DNA from 3 places in the Streptomyces sp. NPDC038200 genome. Region 2 is predicted to be linked to each of the others. Evidence: riboswitches for the same ligand, from Rfam matches in the RefSeq annotation. Region 2 holds a riboswitch; each other region holds the start of a gene.

Region 1 (2,193 bases), on a different contig from region 2:
CGGTAGATGGCGGCGGCCATCCGGCCGAGCGCCTGCCCGTCCTGGTGCCGGTGCCTGCGCACGCCCACGTCCACCTGGGCCAGCGCGTCCAGGCCGACCAGGTGCAGCGCGTCCACCAGCATGCCCAGCTCCACGCCGTAGCCGACGGGGAACGGCAGCTGCTCCAGCAGGGAGCGGCGGGCCGCGTACTCGCCGCCCAGCGGCTGCACGAACCCGGCCAGTTGCGGCCAGTGCATGTTCAGCAGCGGGCGGGCCATCAGTTCGGTGACCCGGCCGCCCTGGCCCGACGCGCCGGGGGCGCCGGTGAACGGGCGGTCGTACATCGCCTTCACCAGATCGACGTCCGGGTCGGTGAGCAGCGGGCCGACGATCCCCGAGACGAAGTCGGAGGAGAACTCGCGCAGGTCGGCGTCGATGAAGCAGACGATGTCGCCGCTGGTCACCAGCAGCGAGCGCCACAGCACCTCGCCCTTGCCGGGGACGGCCGGAAGGCGGGGCAGGATGTCGTCGCGGTGGACGACCCGGGCGCCGGCGCGCGCGGCGACCTCGGCGGTGCGGTCGGTGGAGCCGGAGTCCACGACCACGATCTCGTCGACGAGCGGGACCTGCTCCACGAGGTCGTGCCGGACGACGGCGACGATGTCGCCGACCGTCTCCTCCTCGTTGAGCGCGGGCAGGACGACACTGATGGTCCGGCCCGTGCGCTGCTTAGCGGCCACGATGTGGTGCAGCGGGCGATCGGCCACGGACCAGGAGCGGGTGCTCAGCCAGTGTTCGACTTCTTCCAGCACGGTCGGCGGCTCCTCACTGTCACGACCACACGTCACCGTGTGACCCATCTCGCGGTTCGGACGACTATCTCAACTGTCCTGGCCTTCGGTTACAGTCTTGAACAACGCCGGTGACCATCGCATGTCGGGGGTCGCGCGCGTCCACAACCGAATACCGCTCATCCAGAGGGGCAGAGGGACACGGCCCGATGAAGCCCCGGCAACCCTCCAGTCGGTTCTCGTAGATCAGTTCTGATCGTTTTCGCGAGGCTCCCGGCTAGGGAAGGTGCCAAATCCGTCTCACGGCGAAACGCGTCGTGAGGAAGATGAGGAGAAAGGGCCTCGCCTCCATGGCTGTGCAGACAGTTGCCACCACCAGCGACTCCACCGTCGACCTCGGTCCCGCCGCAGCCCTGAGCTGTCGCGAGTGCGGGCATCGGGTGCCCCTCGGGCCCGTGTTCGCCTGCGAGGAGTGTTTCGGTCCGCTGGAGATCGCCTATGACTTCTCCGGATACGACACCGAGGAACTGCGCCGCCGCATCGAGGCGGGCCCGGCGAACATCTGGCGGTACGCGCCGCTGCTGCCGGTGCCGGCGGACGTCGCCGACAAGCCCAACATCAACCCGGGCTGGACCAAGCTCGTCAAGGCCGACAACCTGGCGCACGAACTGGGTGTGACCGGCGGTCTGTACGTGAAGGACGACTCCGGAAACCCGACGCACTCCTTCAAGGACCGCGTCGTCGCCCAGGCCCTGGAGGCCGCGCGCGCCTTCGGCTTCACCACGCTCTCCTGCTCCTCCACCGGCAACCTGGCCGGCGCGGTCGGCGCCGCCGCCGCCCGGGCCGGCTTCCGCTCCTGCGTGTTCATCCCGCACGACCTGGAGCAGGGCAAGGTCGTCATGGCCGCGGTCTACGGCGGTGAGCTCGTCGGCATCGAGGGCAACTACGACGACGTGAACCGCTTCTGCTCCGAGCTGATCGGCGACTCGGCCGGCGAGGGCTGGGGCTTCGTCAACGTCAACCTGCGGCCGTACTACGCGGAGGGCTCCAAGACCCTGGCGTACGAGATCTGCGAGCAGCTCGGCTGGCGGCTGCCCGACCAGATCGTGGTCCCGATCGCCTCCGGATCCCAGCTCACGAAGATCGACAAGGGGCTGCAGGAGCTGATCAAGCTGGGCCTGGTCGAGGACAAGCCCTACAAGATCTTCGGTGCGCAGGCCGAGGGCTGTTCCCCGGTGTCCACCGCCTTCAAGGCCGGTCACGACGTGGTCCGCCCCCAGAAGCCGAACACCATCGCCAAGTCCCTGGCCATCGGCAACCCGGCCGACGGTCCGTACGTCCTGGACATCGCGCGCCGCACCGGCGGTGCCGTGGAGGACGTGACGGACGCGGAGGTCGTGGACGCCATCAAGCTGCTGGCCCG
Region 2 (2,193 bases):
GACCGCGGCGAGGCCCTCGCGGACCTTGCTGATCAGGTGCTGCTCGCGGGCGACCAGGGTGTCCCAGCCGGCCTCGGTGAGGGTCTTGCAGGCGGAGGCGACGGCGTAGGCGCCGATGACGTTCGGGGAACCGGCCTCGTGGCGGGCGGCGCTCTCGTGCCACTCCACGTCCACTCCCCCGTCGGTGCGCCGGGTCACCTTGCGGCTGGCGCCGCCGCCCGCGAGGTACGGCTCGGCCGCCTGGAGCCAGTCGGCGCGGCCCGCGAGGACACCGGAGCCGAAGGGGGCGTACAGCTTGTGGCCGGAGAAGGCGACCCAGTCGACGTCCAGGTCGCCGATGTCGACGGGGTGGTGCGGGGCCAGCTGGGCGGCGTCCAGGACGATCCGGGCGCCGTGGGCGTGTGCGGCGGCGGCCAGTTCGCGCACCGGCCACAGCTCGCCGGTGACGTTGGAGGCGCCGGTGACACAGACCAGGGCGGGGCCGTGGGGGTCGCGGTCGGCGAGGGCCCGCTCCAGGGTCTCCACGGCCTGCCGGGGGGTGCGCGGGGCGTTGAGGTAGGTGACCTTCGCGTCCTGCCAGGGCAGCAGGGAGGCGTGGTGCTCGGTCTCGAAGACGAAGACCTGGCAGTCGGCCGGGATCACCCGGGCCAGGAGGTTGAGGGAGTCGGTGGTCGAGCGGGTGAAGACGACCTGGTCGCCCGGGCGGCAGCCGAGGAACTCGGCGACCGCCTTGCGGGCGTTCTCGAACAGGTCCGTGGAGAGCTGCGAGAGGTAGCCGGCACCGCGGTGGACGCTGCCGTAGTACGGGGCGTACGCGGCGACGTCGTCCCAGACGCGCTGGAGTGCGGGGGCGCTGGCCGCGTAGTCGAGGGCGGCGTAGGTGACTTCGCCGCCGGTGACCAGCGGCACGGTGACATCCCGGCCCAGAACGGACAGAGGGGCACAAACAGACTGGTCGGCGGCAGCGGTGGAGACAGACATGGCGAACTCCCGTGAGAGGAATACGAGAAAGAGAGAAAGGGGTGTGCGGAGGCGGGGCTCTGCGGCCCTAACGCATTCGCTTGCTCACGGAAGGCTCCCTCGACGACCAGGACCCCTGGTCCCGCGCTCGACAGCGCGCGAGGGGTCCGCGCTTGCCGTAGACCTCGCTGCCTACGGCCTGGTCTTCACCCGGGGCACCCCGCCACGGACGGAGGGTTGCCGGACAGTCGGCCGGGGCCTGATGACTGTCACTCATGACCTGGTACAGGAACGTACGCGAAATGATCGTCGTCCCGCAACCCGTGTCCGGATCGCGGGACGCTCGTCGGCCGGGACGGGGTCAGGCGTTGCTGACGGCCACCCAGCGGTCCAGCGTGCGCCTGGCCGCGCCCGAGTCGATCGACTCCGCCGCCTGCGCCATGCCGGCGCGCAGCTGCTCGGCGAGGGGCGCGTCCGTCGGCCGGAGGGCCACCAGCGCCGCCGCCGAGTTCAGCAGGACGGCGTCCCGTACGGCCCCCCGCTCGCCGTCCAGCAGTCTGCGGGCGACCTCCGCGTTGTAGGACGCGTCGGCGCCGCGCAGGGCGTCCACGGGGACGAGGTCGATGCCGACGTCCCGGGGGTCGAAGATCTCCTCCGTGACCTTGCCGTCCCGGACCACCCACACCCGGGAGGGAGCGGTGACGGTCAGCTCGTCCAGACCGTCCTCGCCCCGGAAGACCAGGGAGGAGTTGCCGCGCTCGGCGAGGACACCGGCGACGATCGGCGCCATCCGGGGGTCGGCCACACCGACGGCCTGCGACCGCACCCGGGCCGGGTTGGTCAGCGGACCGAGCACGTTGAAGGTGGTCCGGATGCCCAACTGCGCGCGGGCCGGGGCGACATGACGCAGGGAGGGGTGGAACCGCACCGCGAAGCAGATGGTGATGCCGGCTTCCTCGGCGACCTCGGCGACCCGCCGCGGGGTCAGGTTCAGGTTGATCCCGAGCTTCTCCAGCACGTCGGAGGAGCCGGAGGCCGAGGACGCGGCGCGGTTGCCGTGCTTGACGACCTTGGCGCCCGTGCCCGCGACGACGATCGAGGACATGGTGGAGATGTTCACCGTCTTGGCGCCGTCGCCGCCGGTGCCGACGATGTCGACGGCCGGCCCGGGCACCTCGATCACGTTGGCGTGCGCGTACATCGTCCGGACGAGTCCGGCGATCTCCTGGACCG
Region 3 (2,193 bases), on a different contig from region 2:
CCCGGCGGCGGCCACGCCGCGCTGCGCCCGCTGTACGAGGCGAGCGCCCACCACTACACCGGCCCCGCCCTCGCGCCCGTCCTCAGCGACGACTGGTCCGGACGCATCGTCAGCACCCACGCCCCCGACATCCTGCGCGACCTCGACCGGTTCCGGGGCGACGGCCGTGCCCGCCTGTACCCCGCCGGGCTGGAGTCCGTGATCGAGGCCGTCGAGCGGATGTGCGCCGAGGGCATCGAGGAGGCCGCACAGCGCGCCGGGCGGGCCGGAGCCGACGCCGCCGAGCGGGCCGCCGCCCTCGACGTCCTGCTGGACACCCTGGGCCGGCTGGAGCGGCGGCTGAGCGGAGACGAGTATCTGGCCGACGACCGGCTCACCGCCGCCGACATCGAGCTGTGGACGGCCCTGGTGCAGCTCGACACCGTCCACCGCTGCCATCTCGACGCCTCCGCCGTGCACCGCATCGCCGGCCATCGCGCCCTGTGGGCCTACGCCCGCCGGCTGGCCGCCCACCCGGCCTTCGGCCGCCGGCTCGATCTCGACGGCATCGCCCGCCGTCACCACGGCCGTTGCCAGGGCCTGGAAGCCGCCGGAGCCGCCGTCCAGATCCTGGACTGGGCGGCCCATGCGACGGACGCCCCGGACGTTCCTCGCAGGTGAGAGCGGGTCATCGACGTCCATCGAGTGGACGGCCGTTGACATTCGAACGGGCAACTGCCTTACTTACGGCTCAGAACGGTCATGAGCGTCAGCGCCAAGCCCTGGCTGGCTGACCGGCAACCCTCGCGTCGCGGTGGGGTGCCCCAGGTGACGACCGGACCGGACGACGTTTTCGGTAAGCGCGAGGCCCCCCGGGGCCGGAACAGTGACAGGTGACGCCATGTACGCAGCTCCCAGGACGGCCGTGAGCCGCCCCCAGGGCTGCGTACCGTCGTACGCCGCTCTCCTCGTCGCCGACCGCGCCGTCGATCTGCTCCGCGTGAACAGCGCACTGTGTACCGCATCGGGCTCTGCCCGCTGTCAGGGCTGACGTCTCCTCCCAGCCCCCGCGTTCCCGCCGCACACCCTCCGCCCGGTGTGCCGTTGTCCGCCCAGCCCCCGGTTCCGCGCGTGCCCGTGCGCCGCCTCGTGCCCCCGTGCCGACGCGGCCCGCCCGCCCGTCCGCGTCCCCGGGGTGTCCGATTCCGCCGGAGCCCCTCATGAGTGAACCCCCAGGCGCCGCCGTCTCCCTCGCCGAGGCGCCGACATCCACCGACACCCCGTCAAGACAGCTGACCGCCCAGCGGGTTCAGCCGCTGCGCCGGCCCGGCCGGTGGATCGTCACCGCCGTCGTCCTCGTCCTCGTCGCGCAGATCCTGCACGGACTGGTCACCAACCCCTTCTACCAGTGGGACCGCTTCCGCTACTGGTTCCTGCGCCCGACCGTCCTCGACGGCCTCGTCGTCACCCTCGAAGTCGCCGCGTTCAGCGCCGTGCTGGGCCTCCTCGGCGGCATCCTGCTGGCACTCGGCCGGCTCTCCGGAAGCCCGGTGCTGCGCGCGGTCAGCTGGACGTACACCTGGCTGTTCCGCTCCATACCGCTGATCGTCGTGCTGATCTTCCTCTACAACTTCAGCGCCCTGTACAAGACGCTGAGCCTCGGTGTGCCCTTCGGACCGGCCTTCGTCAGCTTCGACGAGTCGAAGCTGGCCACCGACATGACCATCGCCGTCATCGGGCTCAGCCTCAACGAGGCGGCCTACGCGGCCGAAGTGGTCCGCGGCGGCGTCCTCTCCGTCGACCAGGGACAGCACGAGGCGGCCGCCGCGCTCGGCCTGCCCCGGGGCTACCAGTTCCGCAGAATCGTCTTCCCGCAGGCCCTCAGGTCCATCACCCCGAACTACGTCAACCAGCTGATCGGCCTGATCAAGAGCACGTCCCTGGTCTTCTACGTCTCCCTGCTCGACCTGTTCGGGTCGGTGCAGTCGATGGGCAACACCTACCCCGGCGACGTCGTGCCGCTGCTGATGGTCGCCACCGTCTGGTACCTGATCCTCACCAGCGCCGTGTCCGTCGTCCAGTTCTACGTCGAGCGGTACTACGCCCGGGGCGCCACGCGCTCCCTGCCGCCGACCCCGCTGCAACAAGCCCGGGCCGGACTGGCCGAGCTGCGGGCCCGGCTGCGCAGGGAGGCCGCCGTATGACCACCGCCCG

Evidence for each region. A riboswitch is a leader RNA that binds a small molecule or an ion and turns the genes downstream of it on or off. The one in region 2 is predicted to bind S-adenosylmethionine.
Region 1: it holds a riboswitch for S-adenosylmethionine, as region 2 does, so the genes downstream of both, thrC (threonine synthase) here and ACZ7KF_RS27480 (aminotransferase class V-fold PLP-dependent enzyme) in region 2, are expected to answer to the same signal.
Region 3: it holds a riboswitch for S-adenosylmethionine, as region 2 does, so the genes downstream of both, ACZ7KF_RS07770 (amino acid ABC transporter permease) here and ACZ7KF_RS27480 (aminotransferase class V-fold PLP-dependent enzyme) in region 2, are expected to answer to the same signal.

Annotation. Positions count from the first base shown of each region.
Region 1 is NZ_JBVJYH010000001.1:1,059,604-1,061,796, reverse strand. Features, by position in the region: gene ACZ7KF_RS04515 (glucosyl-3-phosphoglycerate synthase) at 1-791, opposite strand, end outside; SAM riboswitch class I at 947-1,103, shown strand; gene thrC (threonine synthase) at 1,121-2,193, shown strand, end outside.
Region 2 is NZ_JBVJYH010000015.1:93,179-95,371, reverse strand. Features, by position in the region: gene ACZ7KF_RS27480 (aminotransferase class V-fold PLP-dependent enzyme) at 1-981, opposite strand, end outside; SAM riboswitch class IV at 1,125-1,241, opposite strand; gene trpD (anthranilate phosphoribosyltransferase) at 1,322-2,193, opposite strand, start outside.
Region 3 is NZ_JBVJYH010000003.1:90,769-92,961, reverse strand. Features, by position in the region: gene ACZ7KF_RS07775 (glutathione S-transferase C-terminal domain-containing protein) at 1-660, shown strand, start outside; SAM riboswitch class IV at 738-848, shown strand; gene ACZ7KF_RS07770 (amino acid ABC transporter permease) at 1,200-2,183, shown strand; gene ACZ7KF_RS07765 (amino acid ABC transporter ATP-binding protein) at 2,180-2,193, shown strand, end outside.